DNA from 4 places in the Variovorax sp. CCNWLW186 genome. Region 1 is predicted to be linked to each of the others. Evidence: predicted binding sites of a transcription regulator. Region 1 holds the regulator's gene; each other region holds the start of a gene.
The links. Region 1 encodes LexA, which represses DNA repair genes until DNA is damaged. Its sites were predicted from a motif close to ACTGTATNNNNATACAGT; they were not measured.
Positions count from the first base shown of each region.

Region 2: a site for LexA is predicted at 1,546-1,563, ahead of V9K97_RS16985 (PA0069 family radical SAM protein). Genes of this name have one in related genera too.
Region 3: a site for LexA is predicted at 3,476-3,493, ahead of V9K97_RS16505 (putative DNA modification/repair radical SAM protein). Genes of this name have one in related genera too.
Region 4: a site for LexA is predicted at 2,262-2,279, ahead of V9K97_RS08120 (ATP-dependent helicase). Genes of this name have one in related genera too.

Region 1 covers NZ_JBBCBO010000027.1:4,317-9,412, forward strand. The annotation lists gene kdsB (3-deoxy-manno-octulosonate cytidylyltransferase) at 1-607, shown strand, start outside; gene adk (adenylate kinase) at 742-1,398, shown strand; gene V9K97_RS23970 (asparaginase) at 1,462-2,448, opposite strand; gene lexA (transcriptional repressor LexA) at 2,522-3,196, shown strand; gene V9K97_RS23980 (hypothetical protein) at 3,334-3,708, shown strand; gene V9K97_RS23985 (D-2-hydroxyacid dehydrogenase family protein) at 3,802-4,809, shown strand; gene V9K97_RS23990 (MFS transporter) at 4,870-5,096, shown strand, end outside.
Region 2 covers NZ_JBBCBO010000013.1:100,000-105,095, forward strand. The annotation lists gene V9K97_RS16970 (SAM-dependent methyltransferase) at 1-362, opposite strand, end outside; gene V9K97_RS16975 (thiol-disulfide oxidoreductase DCC family protein) at 383-808, opposite strand; gene V9K97_RS16980 (GbsR/MarR family transcriptional regulator) at 865-1,467, opposite strand; gene V9K97_RS16985 (PA0069 family radical SAM protein) at 1,590-2,684, shown strand; gene V9K97_RS16990 (gluconokinase) at 2,823-3,314, shown strand; gene gnd (decarboxylating NADP(+)-dependent phosphogluconate dehydrogenase) at 3,346-4,764, opposite strand; gene V9K97_RS17000 (3'-5' exonuclease) at 4,870-5,096, opposite strand, start outside.
Region 3 covers NZ_JBBCBO010000012.1:156,089-161,184, reverse strand. The annotation lists gene V9K97_RS16520 (3-hydroxyacyl-CoA dehydrogenase NAD-binding domain-containing protein) at 1-2,104, opposite strand, end outside; gene V9K97_RS16515 (LysR family transcriptional regulator) at 2,229-3,149, shown strand; gene V9K97_RS16510 (hypothetical protein) at 3,134-3,262, opposite strand; gene V9K97_RS16505 (putative DNA modification/repair radical SAM protein) at 3,515-4,768, shown strand; gene V9K97_RS16500 (UdgX family uracil-DNA binding protein) at 4,783-5,096, shown strand, end outside.
Region 4 covers NZ_JBBCBO010000005.1:75,311-80,406, forward strand. The annotation lists gene V9K97_RS08105 (ABC transporter substrate-binding protein) at 1-303, shown strand, start outside; gene V9K97_RS08110 (5'-methylthioadenosine/adenosylhomocysteine nucleosidase) at 307-1,098, shown strand; gene corA (magnesium/cobalt transporter CorA) at 1,091-2,077, opposite strand; gene V9K97_RS08120 (ATP-dependent helicase) at 2,292-4,409, shown strand; gene hpf (ribosome hibernation-promoting factor, HPF/YfiA family) at 4,627-4,956, shown strand.

The DNA.
Region 1 (5,096 bases):
CTCGGCCTGCAAGCAACACGGCGTGGAGGCCATCCTCACGCGCCAAGACCATCCGAGCGGCACCGACCGCCTTGCCGAGGCCTGCGAACAACTCGTGCTCGACGGCGACGACATCGTCGTCAATGTGCAAGGCGACGAGCCGCTGATCGACCCTGCCCTGATCGACGCTGTTGCGTCCGCGCTCGCCCTTCGTCCGGAAGCCGCCATGAGTACCGCGGCCCATGAGATCGATTCGCTCGACGACTTCCTGAACCCGAACGTGGTGAAGGCGGTGCTCGATGCCCAAGGCAACGCGCTGTACTTCAGCCGCGCACCCGTTCCGTGGTGGCGCGACGGCGCCGTCAACCGCGTGCCGACGGCGCTGCCCAGTCCGGCTCCGCTGCGTCACATCGGCATCTACGGGTACCGCGCGGGTTTCGTGCGCCAATTCCCTTCTTTGCCGCCGGCTCCGGTCGAGGCGACCGAAGCGCTGGAGCAACTGCGTGCGCTCTGGCACGGGCATCGCATCGCGGTGCATGTCACGCATGCGGCTCCCGGGCCGGGCATCGACACCCCTGAAGACCTGGCCCGTGTGCGCGCACTGTTCGCAGCCAAGCCGACACCCTGAAGCGTGCGCCGCAGGGTGGCTGTAACGGAAATTCTTCACGCTCACGCATGCTATCCTCGACGCAATTCCGCCTTGCACGGCTCCCGGGCCGGCGCTTGGCGCGACACAAGATCTAAGAACCGTCCGAGGACACCATGAGACTAATTTTGCTGGGCGCGCCCGGGGCGGGCAAAGGCACGCAAGCGGCCTTCATTTGCCAGAAGTACGGCATTCCTCAAATTTCGACCGGCGACATGCTGCGCGCAGCCGTCAAGGCCGGTACACCGCTCGGCCAGCAAGCCAAGGCGGTCATGGAATCGGGTGGCCTGGTGAGCGACGACCTCATCATCAATCTCGTGAAGGAACGCATCGCGCAACCCGATTGCGCCGACGGCTTCCTGTTCGACGGCTTCCCGCGCACCATTCCGCAGGCGGACGCGATGAAGGCAGCGGGCGTCAAGCTCGACTACGTGCTCGAAATCGACGTGCCCTTCAGCGACATCATCGAACGCATGAGCGGCCGCCGCTCGCACCCCGCATCGGGCCGCATCTATCACGTGAAGTTCAATCCGCCGAAGGTCGAGGGCAAGGACGACATCACGGGCGAAGAACTGATCCAGCGCAAGGACGACGAGGAAGAAACCGTGCGCAAGCGGCTCGAGGTGTACAGCCAGCAGACGCGTCCGCTGGTCGACTACTACTCGGCCTGGGCCAAGGCCGATCCGGCCTCGGCGCCTAAATACCGCGCCATCAAGGGCGTCGGCACGGTCGAAGAGATCACCCAGCGCGCACTGGCTGCACTGAGCAACTGAAGTTCGGCGGCAGGCGGGCTGCCTTGGCAGCTTGCGCGCCTGCCGGCTTGTGCCCGCGGCCCCTCAGGCGGCTGTTCCGATCAGTTCCAGCATCAACGCGATCCGTGCCTTGACCGGCGTCAGGGCGCCAGCATCACGCAGCTTGTCATCAGGCCTCGGAAGAATGCGCCCGCTCGCGCAACGTGTGGCGCGCAGCACGGGGACGCCCGCATCCTGCGCGCGAAGCGCGGCAGCCTCCAGCGCATGGTGCACCGTGCCGTTGCCAGTTGCGGCCAGCACCAGCCCGCGCACCGGCTCGGCGACGACGCCCATCGCCCGCTCCTGAAGCAGCAAGTCGACGATGGCGCCGGTCGCACCGGCGTGGCTGGTGAGGATTTCGACCCTCGGCCATTGCATCGCCGCGCCTTCGCCGGCTTCGATAAGCTTCGAGCGCGCCGGCGACTCAGGCCAGTCCCGCACCCGCCGTACCGCCCCCTCCTCCACATAGCCCACCGGACCGGCATCGCCCGAAGCAAACGCATCCTGCCGATAGGTGTGCACCTTCTGCACATCGAAGGCACTGTGGATTGCGCCTGCGCAGACCACCGTCACACCTCGGGCGGCCGGCGTTGCTGCCACCGCGATGGCGTCGCGCACGTTCTGCGGGCCATCGGGCGATAGCGAACTGGCCGGGCGCATGGCGCAGGTCAGCACCACGGGCTTGCCGGGCGCAAGCACGGCCTGAAGAAAGAAGGCGGTTTCCTCGAGCGTGTCGGTACCGTGCGTGATCACCACGCCGGCCACATCGGCCTCGGCCAGCCAGAAAGCGCAACGCCGGGCGAGCTGCAGCCAGACGTCGGGTTCCATGTCCTTGCTGTCGAGTTGCGCCACCTGCTCGGCCGCAAGCGCCAGGCCTTCGGGCGCCTCGATGCCGCCGAGCAGGTCTGCCACGCCCACTTGCCCGGCGGTGTAGCCGATGTTGTCGCCACCGCTGGCGGCACGGCCCGCAATGGTGCCGCCCGTTCCCAGAACCACAATGCGCCGCAGGCTCGGCGAGAGCGAATTAACCATGGCTTGCCAACTTTTAAAAACTGGTTAAAAATACAGGTACTGGATATCTAGCCAGTGCCGCAAGGAACAACATATGCAGTTCGCCGTGAAGCTTACCGCCCGCCAGCAGCAAATCCTGGACTTGATCCAGAGCGCCATCGCACGCACCGGCGCTCCGCCCACGCGGGCAGAAATCGCCAATGAGCTGGGCTTCAAGTCGGCCAACGCGGCCGAAGAGCACCTGCAGGCGCTGGCCCGCAAGGGCGTGATCGAACTCGTCAGCGGCACCTCCCGCGGCATCCGGCTCAAGGGCGATGCGCTGCGTTCGCTCAACGAGTCGCGCAACAACCAGTTCTCGCTTTCGCTGCCCGGCATGGCGCAGCTGGCACTGCCTCTCATCGGCCGTGTGGCGGCGGGTTCGCCCATCCTCGCGCAAGAACACGTCGACCAGACCTACTACGTCGAGAACACGTTGTTCCAGCGCCAGCCCGACTACCTGCTGAAGGTGCGCGGCATGTCCATGCGGGACGCCGGCATCATGGACGGCGACCTGCTGGCGGTGCAAGCCACCAAGGAAGCCCGCAACGGCCAGATCGTGGTGGCCCGTCTCGGCGACGAAGTCACGGTCAAGCGCCTCAAGCGCAACAAGCAGGTCATCGAGCTGCACGCCGAAAACCCCGACTACCCGACCATCGTGGTCCAGCCCGGCGAGCCGTTCGAAATCGAAGGCCTGGCGGTCGGCCTCATTCGCAACACCATGCTGATGTAGGCCCTGCGGCCTGCCGAAAGCAGCACCCATCCGGTCGCAACAGGTGGCGGGCGTATGGCGCTAAGTCGCCATCACCCTGTTGCGCCCGATCAAAGAAATCCTGCCTGTGTTCAACCTCAGACTTTTTTGGAGTTCACATGGGAATCGCCCTCCTCGCCATCGTTGATTTGTGGATGCCGCTGCAATCGCTCGCAAGCCGGCTGCTGCCGGCCCGTCGCCCGCGCCGCCACGACAGCAGCAGTGCTTCCGCAGGCTTGCGCTACGTCGCGGTCCGGCCGTCATGCACGGCCCGGACCCATGGTCCAGCCGCCTCGGCTGATGCGTCCCCCGCACCCGCACGGCCCCTGCGCGTCATTCGCGTGGTGGACGGCCTGCAAGGCGAAAAGCGCAGTACCAACCGCATGGTGATTTCCGGTCGCATGGCCGACGTTTGCGCCGAACTCGACCGCCTGGCGGCACTCGAGGCCATGGAAGCCGTGAGCACCGCGCCCGCCTCCACACGCCTGCATTGAGGCCATGCCCCCCCCCGGTGACCATTGCCCGGGGCGGGTATCCAAACGTTCACACGCGCGTCATGCCAATGCTGCGAGGCACAATGGCACGCCATGAACATTGTGATCCTCGACGATTACCAGGACGCCGTGCGCAAGCTGCGCTGCGCCACCAAGCTGGACGCGTACGCGGCCAAGGTCTACACCAACACGGTCAAGGGCATTGGTCAACTGTCAATCCGCCTGAAGGACGCCGACGTGATCGTGCTGATCCGCGAGCGCACCCATATCTCGCGCCAGCTGATCGAAAAGCTGCCCAAGCTCAAGCTCATTTCGCAGACGGGGCGCGTGGGCAACCATATCGACGTCACAGCGTGTACCGAACGGGGTGTGGCTGTGGCCGAGGGCACCGGCTCTCCCCAGGCGCCCGCCGAACTCACCTGGGCGCTGATCATGGCGGCCATGCGGCGCTTGCCGCAGTACATCAGCAACCTCAAGCACGGCGCGTGGCAGCAATCGGGGCTCAAGTCGGCCTCGATGCCACCCAATTTCGGCCTGGGCTCGGTGCTCAAGGGCAAAACGCTCTGCATCTGGGGCTACGGCCGCATCGGCCAGTTGGTGGCGCGCTACGGGCAGGCCTTCGGCATGCAGGTCGTCATCTGGGGCCGCGAGGCAAGCTGCGCCAAGGCCAGGTCCGACGGCTTCCAGGTGGCGCAGAACCGGCACGAGTTCTTTGCCGCGGCCGATGTGCTGTCGGTGCACCTGCGGCTGAACGAAGAAACCATGGGCCTGGTCACGCTCGAAGACCTTTCGCGCATGAAGCCGACGGCGCTCTTCGTCAACACATCGCGCGCGGAACTGGTCGAACCCGATGCCCTGCTGGCGGCGCTCAACCGCGGCCGTCCGGGGCTGGCGGCGGTCGACGTGTTCGAGAGCGAGCCGCCGCTGCAGGGGCACGCGCTCCTGCGCCTCGAGAATTGCATCTGCACACCGCATATCGGCTACGTAGAGCAAGACAGCTACGAGAGCTATTTCGGGCAGGCTTTCGACAACGTGGTGAGCTTCATCAAGGGCAACCCCACCAACATCGTGAATCCGGGCGCGCTGCAGGTTCGCCGGTGATTTCATGAGCCGCCGGGCCGCCCCAAGGCGAGTACCGCAGCCGAAGGCGAAGGTCCTTCAGTGAACCGGCCTGCGCCCCGGGGCGCGCTCTGGGCGCTGCTGGCCGGCAATTTCGTGATCGGCACGGGCGTGATGGTGGTGCCCGGCACACTCAATGAAATCAGCACGTCGCTGGCGGTTACCGTGGCTACCGCGGGCCAGCTGATCACGGTTGCCGCGGTGGTGATGTGCCTTGGCGCACCGTTGCTGGCGGCCGTGGTCGCGGGCTGGGACCGGCGCCAGCTGCT
Region 2 (5,096 bases), on a different contig from region 1:
TACAGCGACGGGTCTTCGCTCACCAGCGTGCGCGCGGTGGCACCGGCGCCGCAGCCCAGGTCGATCACGCAGCGGCGGGGTTGTGCGGCTTCCTGCTTCGAATCGGGAGCATCGGGCTCGTCGAGCTTCAGTGCACGGCCGACAGCCCGGTTCATCTCCACGAGCATGCCTTCGCGCCGCAGCGGATTGAGCCCGAGCCGCCAGAAGCCGAAGTGCATGTTGTAGCTGGGGCTCCATGCGCGGTAGTCGTCGGCCACCTCGGTGAAGTAGTCCTGCGTGTCCGCGCGTGTGATGGCCGGGTTGGACAGCGGAGCTTCAGGCGTCTGCGCCGCGCGGAAATCGGGCTGGAAAACATTGGGCACAAAAAGCTCCTTTTTTCTTTTCAGATTCGGCAGTTGCCGCCGGCACATGTGGCCGACGAGCGGGCGGCCTTCCCGGCCAGCAGGGTGACCAGCCAGCGCGGCAACCGGTAGCGGTTGCGCGCAAGCACCGCATAGGCGCGGTCGGCCAGCGGCGCGACGAGCGGCAGGTCGAGCAGGAAGCTGCCGCTCGGCAGCCCGACGGCATCGCGGCAGGCCCGAATGGCGGGGACGCCCGCGAACACCTGTCCGGCGGCGTCTACCGCGTGAATCGCCGTCATCAGCGCCTTGCGCGGCGCGGGACCTTCGCTGAAGCCCGGCGGCGAGCAATCGACCAGCTGCAGGCGCTCCGCGGCATCGCGCGCCTTCATGCCGTCCATCTCGGCCGTGCAGAGGGCGCAGGTGGCGTCGCAGTAGACGGTGAGGGGGTAGGTGACAGCACGGTGCATGGTTTTGTTTCGTTATTTCTGTCAAAACAGAAATGATTGGGCAAAAAAAGAGAAGCTCAGATCATCGGCAGGCTGGCGTGATGGGCATCCGGGTCATCGTCGTTTTTCTTCGGTGCCGTGGGCGCCGCCGGAGCTGCATCGCCGCGAACGAACTTCTGCACGCTGGCGCCCAGCGTCAGCACCTTGTCGAGCGTGCCGGGCGAGAGCCGCAGCATTTCGTCGGCCCACGTGGCGAGCTTGCTCATCAGGTCCATGGTGGAGCGGATGCGGTCTTGCGCATCGGCAGGCTCCTTCTGGAAGTCGGGGCTCGAGACGATCTCGCGCAGCACGCGGATGGTGGGATCGAACTCGCGTTCCTTGCGCTCGCGCACCACGGTGCGAAACAGCTCCCACACGTCGACGCTGGTTTCGAAGTAGTCGCGGCGGTCGCCGAGGATGTGCGTTACCCGCACCAGGTTCCAGGCCTGGAGTTCCTTCAGGCTGTTGCTCACGTTGGAGCGGGCCACGCCCAAGGTGTCGGAGAGCTCTTCGGCATGCATCGGCTTGCCGTGCGCAAACAGCAGCGCATGAATTTGCGAAACCGTGCGGTTGACACCCCACATGGAGCCCATTTCGCCCCAGTGGAGGACGAACTTGCGTTGGATGTCGGTGAGTTCCATGCCTAGAAGTCTATGATTTTAGAAATTTCTGTCAATAGAGAAATGAAAATTAATTTGCGCGTGCTGCTGGTTTGGAATACTGTATTAATAAACAGTATCTTCAGTTGAAGGAAGGAACCGCCATGCCCGCTGCCCGCATCCCCATTCACGCCATCAAGGGCCGCGGCGCGGCCACGCACCTGGCGCACCGCTTTTCGCGCGATGAGCGCAACGCGTTCGACGACGGCTGGGGCACGCTCGAAGAAGGCGCAGCCGAAGCGGAAGACCTGCCTCCGCTGGCGACCGAGGTGCGCTTCGAAGACGTGAAGTCGGTGCTCAACGAAAACGAATCGCCCGACGTGTCGTTCGATCGTTCGCTCAACCCGTATCGCGGCTGCGAGCACGGCTGCATCTATTGCTTTGCACGGCCCACCCACAGTTACCTCAACCTCTCGCCGGGGCTCGACTTCGAAACCAAGCTCATTGCCAAGCGAAACATCGTCGAGGTGCTGCGTGCTGAACTCGGCCGAAAAAGCTACAAGCCGAGCCATGTCGCCATCGGCACCGCCACCGATTGCTATCAGCCCATCGAGCGCGAACTGCGGCTCACCCGTTCGATCATCGAACTGCTGCAAGAAACACGGCACCCCTTTGCGCTGGTCACCAAGTCGAGCGCGGTGGAGCGCGACCTCGATCTGATCGCGCCCATGGCCGCCCAGCACCTGGCCGCGGTATACGTGACCGTCACCACGCTCGACGGCGAGCTGGCCCGCAAGCTCGAGCCGCGTGCCGCCGCGCCGCATCGGCGGCTGCGCACCATTCGCACCCTGGCCGAGGCGGGCGTGCCGGTGGGGGTGAGCGTGGCGCCGCAGATTCCGTTCGTCAACGAAGACATGGAGCAGGTGCTCGAGGCAGCCTGGGAGGCCGGTGCGCGCAGCGCCTTCTACACGGTGATACGGCTGCCGTGGGAGGTGGCGCCGCTCTTCAAGGAATGGCTGGCGCTGCACTACCCGCAGCGGGCGGACCGCATCATGGCGCGCATCCACGAAATGCGCGGCGGCAAGGACTACGACGCCGACTTTGCCACGCGCATGAAGGGCACCGGCCTCTGGGCCGACCTGATCCGCCAGCGCTTCGAGAAGGCGGCAAACCGCATCGGCTTCAACCGCGAACGCATTCCGCTCGACCTGGGCGCCTTTCGGCCGCCGGGTGCGGCGGGGCAGGGCCGTCTTTTCTGAGGGCTGGTCCCGTGCGGCCTGCAGCCGGGCATCGCATCAAATCCGCTTCAAAATAAGCGGTAGATTCAACCCACCGGCGGCATCGGCCGTCCGGCCTTGGCTGCAAAGGTACGCATGAACGGGACATGGATAGTGGTGATGGGAGTTTCAGGCTGCGGCAAATCGAGCCTGGGGGCGGCGCTTGCGACCGCCTTTGCGCTGCCGCTGATCGAAGGGGACGACCACCACCCTGCGTCGAACGTCGAAAAAATGCGCCATGGCATCCCCTTGACCGATGCCGACCGCGCCGGCTGGCTTGCCACGCTGGGCCGTGCGCTTGCCGACAAGCCGCAGGGCGCGGTGCTGACTTGCTCTGCGCTCAAACGCGCCTACCGCGAGCAGTTGCGTGCGGCCGTGCCGGACCTGCGATTCGTGTTCATGGCCATCGAACGCGACGAGGCCGAGCGGCGCGTGGCCGCGCGTGCGGGCGCGGGCGAGCACATGTTCCCGGCCAGCCTGGTGGCCAACCAGTTCGCGACGCTCGAATCGCCGGTGGGCGAGGCGGGCGTGGTGGCAGTCGATGCCACCGCGCCGCTGCCGGAGCTGGTTGCGCAGGTCAAACGCGAAATCCCGGAAGCTGCGCGCCGCTAGAGCGCGAGCACCCGGTGGTCTGCGCCGGCCGTCAGATCACTTCAGGCCAGTTGGTATGGAAGAACTCGCCCGCGGGCTTGTCGACCCGCTCATACGTGTGCGCGCCGAAGAAGTCGCGCTGTGCCTGCAGCAGGTTTGCCGATAGGCGCTCGGTGCGATAGCTGTCGTAATAGGCCAGCGACGCGCTGAACGCCGGCACCGGAATGCCGTTGCTCACCGCCAGCGCCACCACGTCGCGCCAGTTCTGCTGCGTGCGGTTGAGCAGGTCCTTGAAGAAAGGGTCGAGCATCAGGTTGCCCAAACCAGGATCAGTGCGGTAGGCGTCGGTGATGCGATTCAGGAAGCGCGCGCGAATGATGCAGCCGCCGCGCCAGATTGCCGCGATGCGGCCGAGGTCGAGCTTCCACTCCTTCTTCTCGCCCATCGTCTTGATGAGGTCGAAGCCTTGGGTGTAGCTGATGACCTTCGAGGCATAGAGCGCGTCGTGCACCTTGGCAACGAGCGCCTTCTTCTCGAGCGAGAGCGCGGCCTTCGGCCCCTGCAGCAGCTTGCTTGCGGCCACGCGCTGCTTCTTTTGCGAAGACAGCACGCGCGCTTCAACGGCCGCGTTGATGGTGCTGATGACCACCGCGTTCTCGGCCGCGTTGATGAGCGTCCATTGGCCCGTGCCCTTCTGGCCCGCCTTGTCGAGAATCACGTCGACGATCGGCTTGCCCGTTTCCGGATCTTTCTGCTCGAGCGCCTTGGCGGTGATCTGGATCAGGTAGCTCTGCAGCTCGCCGTCGTTCCATTCGTTGAACACCGCGGCCATCTCGTCGGTGGTGAAGCCGGCGGCCTTGAACAGGCTGTAGGCCTCGCAGATCAGCTGCATGTCGCCGTACTCGATGCCGTTGTGCACCATCTTCACGTAGTGGCCCGCGCCGCCCGGGCCGATGTGAATCACGCAAGGCTCGCCGTCGACCTTGGCTGCAATGCTCTCGAAGATCGGCTTCATCACCTCCCACGTGGAAAGCGGCCCGCCCGGCATGATCGAGGGGCCCTTGCGCGCGCCTTCCTCGCCGCCCGACACGCCCGCACCGATGAAGCGCAGGCCCTTGGCCGAGAGGTACGCATCGCGGCGTTCGGTATCGGTGTAGAGGCTGTTGCCGCCGTCGATGACGATGTCGTCCTTGTCGAGCAGCGGAATCAGCTGCTCGATGACCTGGTCGACCGGCGCGCCCGCCTTCACCATGATCTGGATCTTGCGCGGCTTGGCAAGGCTCTGAACGAACTCCTCCAGCGTCTTCGCGCCGACCAGCTTCTTGCCCGGATTTGCGGCCACGAAGGCCTCGGTGGTGGCTTCGGTGCGGTTGTACACGCTGACCTGGAAGCCGCGGCTTTCCACGTTCAGCACCAGGTTCTGGCCCATCACGGCCAGGCCGATCAAACCGAAATCGCTTTTGTTGCTCATGGCCCTTCTTTCCTGTGCGATAGATGTGATCGGCATTGTGCCGGGGGTGCCGCGGGGCTGCTGCTGGAGCGCGCCTATGGCCGAGCGGGCCGCAGGGGCGGCAGCTCAGCCGCCGAAGAGCGCATCGAACACGCGGATCGAGGCATACGCATCGTTGGCCGCATAGCGGATCTGCGCTTCGGTCAGCTGCTTGTTGGCCCAGTTCGACGTGGTCGCCTTGCGCGACTTGACGAAGCGCCGGTTGAACACGAGTGCAACGGCCGTCTTCACGCCCACCGACTTGCGATAGCCGCGGCGGCGAAACTCGGTGTCGATGTCGAACACCGCCTTCG
Region 3 (5,096 bases), on a different contig from region 1:
CCAGGTCTACCAGCAGCGGCGAGGGCTGCCAGAACAACGGGTCTTGCTCCGCAAACTCGCGAATGTCGGCCAGCACCTTCGGCAGGCCCACGGTGTCGGCGTACTTCATCGGGCCGCCGCGGTGGCGCGGAAAGCCGTAGCCGTAGAGAAAGGTCACGTCCACGTCGAGCGGGCGCAGCGCAATGCGCTGGTGCACGACGTTGGCCCCCTCGTTGATCATCGCGGCCATGTAGCGGCGCATGATTTCTTCTTCGGTGAAGGCGCGCGGCTTGATGCCCGCGCGCTCGCGCTCGGCGTCGATGATGGCCAGCACCTCGGGGTCGGGCACGCCGGTGCGCGCGCCTTGGGGGTACAGGTAATAGCCGCGCTGCGTCTTCTGGCCGAACCAGCCGCGCTCGCAGATGCGGTCGGCAATCTGCACGTAGCGCGCCTTGGGGTCGCGCGTGGCGGCCTTGCGCTTGCGCGTGGCCCAGCCGATGTCGCCGCCCGCCAGGTCGGACACCTGGAACGGCCCCATCGGGTAGCCGAAGTTGCGCACCGCCTCATCGATCTGGTAGGGCGAGGCGCCGTCTTCCATCATGTGGTCGGCGGCCTGCCGGTACACCGCGAGGATGCGGTTGCCGATGAAGCCATCGCACACGCCGGCGCGCACGGGCACTTTCTTGAGCTTCTTCGCAAGCTCGAAGCCCGTGGCCACCACGTCGGCGCTCACCTTGGCAGGCACCACGATCTCGAGCAGCTTCATGATGTTGGCCGGCGAGAAAAAGTGCAGGCCCACCACGTCCTGCGGGCGCTTGATGCTGGCCGCGATCTCGTCGATGTCGAGGTACGAAGTGTTGGTGGCCAGCACCGCACCGGGCTTGCACACGCGGTCGAGTTCGGCGAACACCGCCTTCTTTACGCCCATGTCTTCGAACACGGCTTCAACGACGATGTCGGCCTGTGCGAGCGCGTCGTAAGAGGTGGAGCCCGAGAAGCGCGCCATCACGGAGGCCTTGGCTTCGGGCGTCATGCGGCCTTTGGCGATCAGGCCGTCGTACACCTTCTCGACATGCTGGCGGCCGCGCGCGAGGCTGGGCTCGTCGCGTTCGATCATGGTCACGGGCAGGCCCGCATCGAGCATCGCCACCGCAATGCCCGCGCCCATGGTGCCGCCGCCGATGATGCCGGCCGATTCGATCGCGCGCGGCTTGGCGGCCTTGGTTTCGGGCGCCTTCAGCACTTCGCGCTCGGCGAAGAAGGCGTGGATGAGGCCGGCGCGCTGCGGGCTGTCGATGCACTGCAGGAACAGCTTGCGCTCCAGCGCCATGCCTTCGTCGAAGGTCAGCGTGAGCGCGGCTTCGACCGCTTCGATGATCTTCATCGGCGAGAAAAGCCCGCGGCTCTTCTTGGCGGTGTCGGCGCGCGCCGCTTCGAGCGCGGCGCGGCTTGCTTCTGCAGCGGCCAGGCCGGCGGCCTCGCGTGTGCGGCGCACCGGTGCCTTGGCAGCGGCGAGTTCCTGCGCATAGGCCAGGCCTTCGGCGCGCGCGTCGGCGTCGGTGCCCAGGCGGTCGACCAGCCCGAGCGACAGTGCTTCCTTCGCGCCCGCATGGCGGCCGCTGAGCATCAGTTCGAGCGCGGCCTTCACGCCGATGAGGCGCGGCGCGCGCTGCGTGCCGCCCGAACCGGGCAAGAGGCCGAGCTGCACTTCTGGCAAGCCCAGCTTGCCCGAAGGCGCGGCAATGCGGTAGTGCGCCGACAGTGCCACTTCAAGGCCGCCGCCCAGTGCCGCGCCGTGGATGGCGGCAATCACCGGCTTGCTGCAGTTCTCGATCTTCAGGCACACCTCGGGCAGCGAGGGCGGCTGCGGCGTCTTGCCGAACTCGCGGATGTCCGCGCCCGCGATGAAGTTGCGGCCCGCGCCGACGATCAGCACCGCGGCGGCCGCGCTGTCGGCTTCCGCCGCCTCGATGGCGGCCACCAGGCCGCGGCGCACATCCACGCCCAGGGCGTTGACGGGCGGGTTGTCGATGGTCACCACGAACACGCCGCCCGGATGTGGGGCGCGCTCGAAGCTGACGGGGTTGGAAGAAGACGCGGGAAGGCTGGAGTCGGTGGTGGCCATGGCTTGTCTCTCTTGTCTCTTGCGGGTTCCAGGGTGAACCCGGCATTCTTTGCCCGATGCGCGGCTTTGACAATTGCATAGACGGTTGACAGACTGTCAAAAGATTTTTGACACAATCCGGTGCATGGACCTCCAATCGCTGACCTTGCTGGTGGAAATCCTCGATGCGGGCAACTTGAGCGCGGCGGCACGCCGCCTCAAGATGAGCCGTGCCAACGTCAGCTACCACCTGAACCAGCTGGAGCGCTCGGTCGGCGCGCAGCTGGTGCGGCGCACCACGCGGCGCGCCGAGCCCACCGAGATCGGCCTGCGCCTCTACCAGCATGGCGTCGCCATCCAAACCGAACTGCTGGCCGCAAAAGAATCCGTCACCACGCTGGGCCAGGGCCTGCAGGGCCGCGTGCGGCTGAGCGTGCCCAGCGGCTACGGCCAGCTGGTCATGGCCGACTGGCTGATCGACTTCAAGCGCCAGTACCCCGGCATCGTGCTCGACGTGGTGTTCGAAAACCGCATCGAAGACCTGCTGCGCGACGAGGTCGACATTGCGATCCGCGTGGTGCCGGAGCCGCCGCAGAACCTGGTGGCGCGGGAGCTGGGGCCGGTGCGCTACGTGGCCTGCGCCTCGCGCGACTACGCGCAGAAGCACCCGCTGCCGGTGCAGCTGGACGAGCTGCAGGGCGCGCCGGTGGTCACCGCCGCGGTCATCGGCCGGGAACTGCGCGTGTCGGCCTACCAGGGTGAGACCCGGCGCGAGGTGATCCTGGAGCCAACGCTGATTTCAGAAAACTTTTTGTTCCTGCGCCAGGCCATCCTCGCGGGGCTCGGCATCGGCCTGGTGCCCGACTACGTGGTGCAGGACGATGTGCGCAGGGGCGAGGTGGTGACCACGCTGGACGACTGGCGCCTGAGCATTTTCGGCACGCAGATGTTCATGCTCTACATGCCGAACCGGCAGCACACGCGGGCGATCCGCACCTTTATCGACTTCATTCTGGAGCGGGTGCGGCCGCCCGCCACGGACCCGGCCGATCAGTCGCAGCGGTAGGTGACTTCGCCGACGACCGGCGCGCGCGAGCCCTTGGGGCCGAGATAGCGCATCGGAGCGCCGAAATTGCGGCAGTAGGCCTCGGCGTCCTGCGGACTGGGCGACTTGAACACGCCGTCGCCCAGCCAGGTGACACGGGGCGCGGGCCGCGCGGCGCATCCGGCGAGGACGAGGGCAGCGAGGGGCAGGACAAAGAAAGCGGAGAGAGCAGGTGAGCGGCGCATCGGAAAGCGCATCGCTGCGCACGGGTGAAGAAGAGAGCCCGCGACTTTAGCGGGTGAAAAGCTTGGGGCTTTCCCCGTTCTTCAAGACACACGGCCTTCAAAACTGTATATTCATACAGTATTTTAAGTGCCCAGTTTCCCGTGGACCTCCAGCGCAAACTCGCCATCCTCGCGGACGCCGCCAAGTACGACGCCTCGTGCGCGTCCAGCGGCTCGCAGCCGCGCGACTCCATCGGCGGGCGCGGCATCGGCTCGACCGAGGGGGCCGGCATCTGCCACAGCTTTGCGCCGGACGGGCGCTGCATCTCGCTGCTGAAGGTGCTGCTTACCAACCATTGCCAGTACGACTGCCTCTACTGCGTCAACCGCGCATCGAGCAACGTGCCGCGCGCGCGCTTTCGCGTCGACGAGGTGGTGCAGCTCACGCTCGACTTCTACCGCCGCAACTGCATCGAGGGCCTGTTCCTGTCCAGCGGCATCGTCAAGTCGCCCGACCACACGATGGAGCAGGTGGTCGAGGTGGCGCGCACGCTGCGCGAAGACCACGACTTTCGCGGCTACATCCACCTGAAGACCATTCCCGATGCGAGCGACGAGCTCATTGCGCGCGCCGGCCGCTATGCGGACCGCCTGAGCATCAACGTCGAGATGCCGACCACCGAGGGCCTGCAGGCGCTCGCCCCCGAGAAGGACGAAAGCGCCATCCGCCGATCGATGGCGCGGCTGCGCCTGCGCATCGACGACACGCGCGAAGAGGCGCGCCGCGTGGTGCCGATTCGCGCGCTGCCCGGCGCGGCGCCCGCCGCCGCAAAGCCGCCGCCCTTTGCACCCGCCGGCCAGAGCACGCAGATGATCGTGGGCGCCGATGCCACCGACGACCGGCAGATCCTCGCCTCGAGCGCCACCCTCTACGGCGCCTACAAGCTCAAGCGCGTGTACTACTCAGCGTTCAGCCCCATACCCGACGCCGCCCGCGCGCTGCCGCTGGTGGCGCCGCCGCTGATGCGCGAGCACCGGCTCTACCAGGCCGACTGGCTCATGCGCTTCTACGGCTTCGGGCACCAGGAAATCGTGGCCGAGTCCAATGGCCTGCTGCGGCTCGACGTCGATCCCAAGCTGGCCTGGGCGCTCGCGCATGCCGACCGCTTTCCGGTCGACCTGAACCATGCGCCGCGCGAAATGCTGCTGCGCGTGCCGGGGCTCGGCGTGAAAGCCGTCGAGCGGCTGCTGCAGGCGCGGCGCGTGCGCCGGGTGCGTGCGGACGACCTGCGGCGGTTGCACGTGCCGGCGCGCAAGGTGCTGCCGTTTGTCGTCGCGGACGGACACCGGCCGTCGCGCGGGGCGCCCATGCCTTCGCCGGAGCCGCAGCGCGCGGCGCAAGCCTCGCTGTTCTGAGCTGAGTCATTTGCATGCACGTGCGGCTCGACGACCCGGTCGATCTCGACGCCTTTCGCCGCCACGCGCGGCAGTTGCTCGCCGCGGGCGTGCCGCCGGGCCGCGTCGAATGGAACGCGTCGCAGGCCGCTGGCGATGCCGCAGATCTGTTCGGCGCTGGGAGCGAAGCCGCGCCGCCGGCGGCGCTTGCTACCGCCGCAGAACGGCAGCCCGTGCCCGCATGGTTCGTCGAATTGTGCGGCGACGTCATCCTGCACCGCGACCCGCAGCGCCTTGCTTTGCTGTACCGGCTGCTGTGGCGCCTTTCGCACGAGCCCGCGTTGCGGCA
Region 4 (5,096 bases), on a different contig from region 1:
GGCGACCCCGACAACTTCCTCTACACCCTGCTGGGTTGCGCCTCGGCGCAATCGGCGAGCGGCAGCAACATCTCCAAGTTCTGCTACCAGCCGTACGAAGACCTCGTGCTGAAGGCCAAGACAGCAACCAAGCAGGCCGACCGCGACGCGCTCTACAAGAAGGCGCAAGTCATCTTCAAGGAGCAGGCACCATGGTTCACCATTGCACATGCGGTGCAGCTGAAGCCGGTGCGCAAGGAAGTCGTCGACTTCAAGCTCAGCCCGTTCGGACGCCATACCTTCTACGGCGTGGACATCAAGTAGCCGATGAGCGCACCCGTTGCCATCGTCGCGGCCATGCATGAGGAGCTGAGCGCGCTCCTTGCGCAGATGCCCGACGAGCAGCGCGTGCGCGCGGCGGGGCGCGACTTCTGGGTCGGCCACCTGCACGGCCAGCCGGTGGTGGCCGTGCTGTCGCGCATCGGCAAGGTGGCCGCGGCGGTCACGGCCACGGTGCTGCTCGAACGCTTCGGCGTGCGGGCCATCGTGTTCACGGGCGTTGCCGGCGGGCTTGCGCCCGGCGTGAACGTGGGCGACGTGGTGGTCGCGTCGGAACTGCTGCAGCACGACCTCGATGCCTCGCCGATCTTTCCGAAATACGAAGTGCCGCTCATGGGCATGGCCCGCTTCCCGGCCGATGCTGTCATCGCCGATGCGCTTTCGGTCGTGGCAGCGCAGGTGCTGCGCGACCCGGTCGCATTGATCGGCCAGCAGGCGCTCGACGAGTTCGGCATTGAAGCGCCCAAGGTGCACCGCGGCCTGCTGGTGAGCGGCGACCGATTCGTTTCGACCAGCGCCGAAAGCGAAGCGCTCCGGCGTGACCTGCCCGATGCGCTGGCGGTGGAAATGGAAGGTGCCGCGATGGCGCAGGTGTGCCGCGACTACGGCGTGCCGTTCGCGGCCATGCGCACCATCTCGGACCGCGCCGACGATGCGGCGCATGGCGACTTCGCGCGCTTCGTTGTCGAAGTGGCGAGCCGCTACAGCCTTGCGCTGGTCGGTGCGTGGCTGGCCGCGCTGCCTTTTTCGTCGTCCGGCGAAACGCCCGCTGCTACTTGAGCCAGCCGCGCCGGCGGAAGTACCACATGGGCACCAGCGCGCTCGCCGCCATCAGCGCCAGCGCATACGGATAGCCCAGCGACCAGTCGAGCTCGGGCATGAACTTGAAGTTCATGCCGTAGATGCTCGCGATCAGCGTGGGCGGCAGCAGCGCCACGCTGGCCACCGAGAAGATCTTGATGGTCTTGTTCTGGTTGATGTTGATGAAACCGACGGTCGCATCCATCAGGAAGTTGATCTTGTCGAACAGGAAGGCCGTGTGGTTGTCCAGCGATTCGATGTCGCGCAGGATCTGCCGCGCCTCTTCGAACTGCTCGGCATTGAGCATGCGGCTGCGCATCATGAAGCTCACCGCGCGGCGCGTGTCCATCACGTTGCGGCGGATGCGGCCGTTCAAGTCTTCCTGCCGTGCGATGGCACCCAGCACCTCGCCGGCCAGTTCGTCGCTCACGTTGCCTTCGAGCACCTTCTTCCCGGCGATCTCGAGCTCGTCGTAGATGTTCTCGAGCGTGTCGGCCGAGTATTCGGCGTCGGCGTCGAACAGCTTGAGCAGCACTTCCTTCGCGTCTTCGATCAGCCCCGGCGCGCGGCGCGCACGCATGCGCAGCAGGCGGAACACCGGCACGTCTTCGTCGTGAATCGAGAACAGCACGCCGCGGCTGCGAAGCTCGGTGTTGTGCTGGTTCAGGATGAACGCAACGCGCACCGAGCGCGGGTCTTCGTCGTCGTCGATGAGAAAGTCGGAGCGGATGTGCAGTTCGCCGTTGTCTTCTTCATAGAAGCGCGCCGATTCCTCGATGTCCTCGTCCATCGCGTCTTCGGGAATCGAGAGGCCGTAGTACTGCTTGATCCAGCGCTTTTCCTCGAGCGTGGGCGATTCGAGGTCGACCCAGATCGGCTGGAACTTGGAAAGCTCCTCCAGCGATTCGATCTCTTCCTGGACGAGGCGACCGTTGGCGAGCGTAAATATATTGAGCATGGCTCACTCCCGTGAAATGACTGAGGCGATGGGGCGAGGGAGGGGCGCTTTCAAATCCCAGGCCCGGCAAGCAGGCGTCAGAGGGGAGTTGAAAGCTGCCGAGACGGGGCGGTTTCCATGGTGCGGTCTCCAGTTGCAGCGAGGCGCGATTATGTCATCGGCCATATGACGGCAGCCTCGCCGATCTGGATGGACATACAGTAAAGTCACGGCCATGCAGACTGCTGCGCTCCCCGTTTTTTCCGCTGCCGGTGCCACGCAGGCCGACCGCCTGGCCGCCGCGCTCGGCGCGCTCAACGACGAGCAGCGCGCCGCGGTCGAGCACGGCGTCGGCACCCTGGTCGGCCGCGACGAGCGTCCGCTGCTGGTGATTGCCGGGGCGGGCTCCGGCAAGACCAGCACGCTGGCGCACCGCGTGGCGCACCTGATTGCCGGCGGCGTCGATCCGCAGCGCCTGCTGCTCCTGACCTTCTCGCGCCGCGCCGCGCAGGAAATGGAGCGCCGCGCGGGCCAGGTGCTGGCGCGCGTGCTGGGGCTCAAGTCCGAAAAGCCGCCGGCGCTGCCGTGGGCCGGCACTTTCCACGGCATCGGCGCGCGCCTGCTGCGCGAATACGCCGCGCACATCGGCTTGAACGACAACTTCACCATTCACGACCGAGGCGACGCCGAAGACCTGATGGGCTTGGTGCGCCACGAGCTCGGCCTGTCGACGAGCGTGAACCGCTTTCCGCGCAAGGGCACGTGCCTTTCGATCTACTCGCGCTGCGTCAACACGCGCGCGCCGCTGGCCCAGGTGCTGTCCGAAGCCTTTCCGTGGTGCGCCGAGTGGGAGGCGGAACTCAAGCGCCTCTTTGGCGCCTACGTGGAAGCCAAGCAGCAGCAGAACGTGCTCGACTACGACGATCTGCTGCTCTACTGGGCCGGCATGGTGGCCGAGCCCGCGCTGGCCGACCTGATCGGCGCGCGCTTCGACCATGTATTGGTCGATGAATACCAGGACACCAACCTGCTCCAGGCCTCGATCCTTCTCGCGCTCAAGCCCGATGGTCGAGGCGTGACGGTGGTGGGCGACGATGCGCAGTCGATCTACTCTTTCAGAGGCGCAACGGTCCGTAACATTCTCGACTTTCCCTCACAGTTTTCGCAGGCTGCGCGCGTCGTCACGCTGGAGCGCAACTACCGCTCGACGCAGCCGATCCTCGACGTCTCGAACCGGGTCATTGCCCAAGCCGCCGAGCGGCATGCCAAGACGCTCTGGACCGACAAGCCTTCCGCGGGCCGGCCGCAACTGGTGCTGGTGCCGGACGAGGCGCAGCAGGCGGTGTGGGTGGCCGACAAGGTGCTGGAGCACCGCGAAGGCGGCCTTGCGCTCAAGTCGCAAGCGGTGCTTTTTCGCACCTCCACGCACAGCGCGCCGCTGGAGCTCGAATTGGCGCGCCGCAACATTCCGTTCGTGAAATACGGCGGCCTCAAGTTCCTCGAGGCCTCGCATGTCAAAGACCTGCTCGCGGTGCTGCGCTTCGCAGAAAACCCGCGCGGGCGCATGGCGGGTTTTCGCGTGACGCAGCTCATTCCGGGCATCGGGCCCGCCACGGGTGCCCGACTGCTCGAAGCCATGGACCAGGCGGCCGATCCGGCCGCGGCCGTGCGCGACTTCGTGCCGCCCGCCGCGGCGCGCGCCGAATGGGCGGTGTTCGCCGAGGCCTATGCCGCGCTGCGAGCGCCCTCGCTGCCCTGGCCCGCCGATGTCGACTTGGCGGTTCGCTGGTACTTGCCGCACCTGGAGCGGCTGTATGACGACCCCTCGGGCGTGCGGCGCGGCGACATCGAACAGCTCGCGCGGCTTGCGGCGGGCTACGGCTCGCGCGAACGCTTCCTGACCGAGCTCACGCTCGATCCACCCGAAGCCACGAGTGACAGGCCCGGGCCGCCGCTGCTCGACGAGGACTACCTGATCCTCTCGACCATCCATTCGGCCAAGGGGCAGGAGTGGAACTCGGTGCATGTGCTCAACGTGGTCGACGGCTGCCTGCCGGCCGACGTGGCGCAGAGCGCGCACGAGCTCGAAGAGGAACGGCGCCTGCTCTACGTGGCGATGACCCGCGCGCGCGACCACCTGCATTTGCTGGTGCCGCAGCGGTTTTACGTCACGCAGCAGGCAGTGCGCGGCGACCGGCACCTCTATGCCAACCGCACGCGCTTCATCTCCGAGCGCGATCTTGCGGGCTTCGAGCAGCAGACCTGGCCGCCCCCGCCGGAGCGGCCACCCGCCGTGCCGCCGCCCGCCGCGGTCATCGATCTGCGCAACCGCATGCGCGCCGCCTGGAACTGAAACAAGGCCCGGCCCGCCTGTAACCGGGCGGGGACGCAGCGCGACCCCCTGGGCAACTCAGGTATTGCAATACCGTGACAGCTTGGGCATAGTGAATCGACCTTCTCCTCTTTCTTCTCTTTCTCTCCCCCGCACCCATTTCATCTGTATGTCGCCGGCCACGCTTCATTCCGGAGTGCTGGTCATTTCCCCAACCGTCAATTCCAGGAGGTCTTTCATGAATTTGACGATCAGCGGTCATCACCTCGACGTCACACCTGCCTTGCGCACTTACGTCACGAGCAAGCTGGACCGGATCACCCGGCATTTCGACCAGGTGGTCGATGTCAAGGTGATCCTTACGGTGGAAAAGCAGAAGGAAAAGGAACGCCGGCAAAAGGCGGAATGCAACATTCACGTCAAGGGCAATGACATGTTCGCGGAATCGAGCCACGCTGATCTCTACGCCGCGGTCGATGAGCTGGTCGACAAGCTCGACCGGCAAGTGGTTCGCCACAAGGACCGCCTGCAAGACCACCATCACGCGGCGCCCAAGCGCGTGATGTAAAGGCAGGGTTCCGGCCTCTGGCCGGCCTGCGCAAGCCGCCTTCGGGCGGCTTTTGCGTTTTATTACGTCTTTTCGGCCCTTGATCCACGGGCTCCTGGGCAACATGTAGATAAAAAGTAAGTAACCGGACTGGGGGTTTT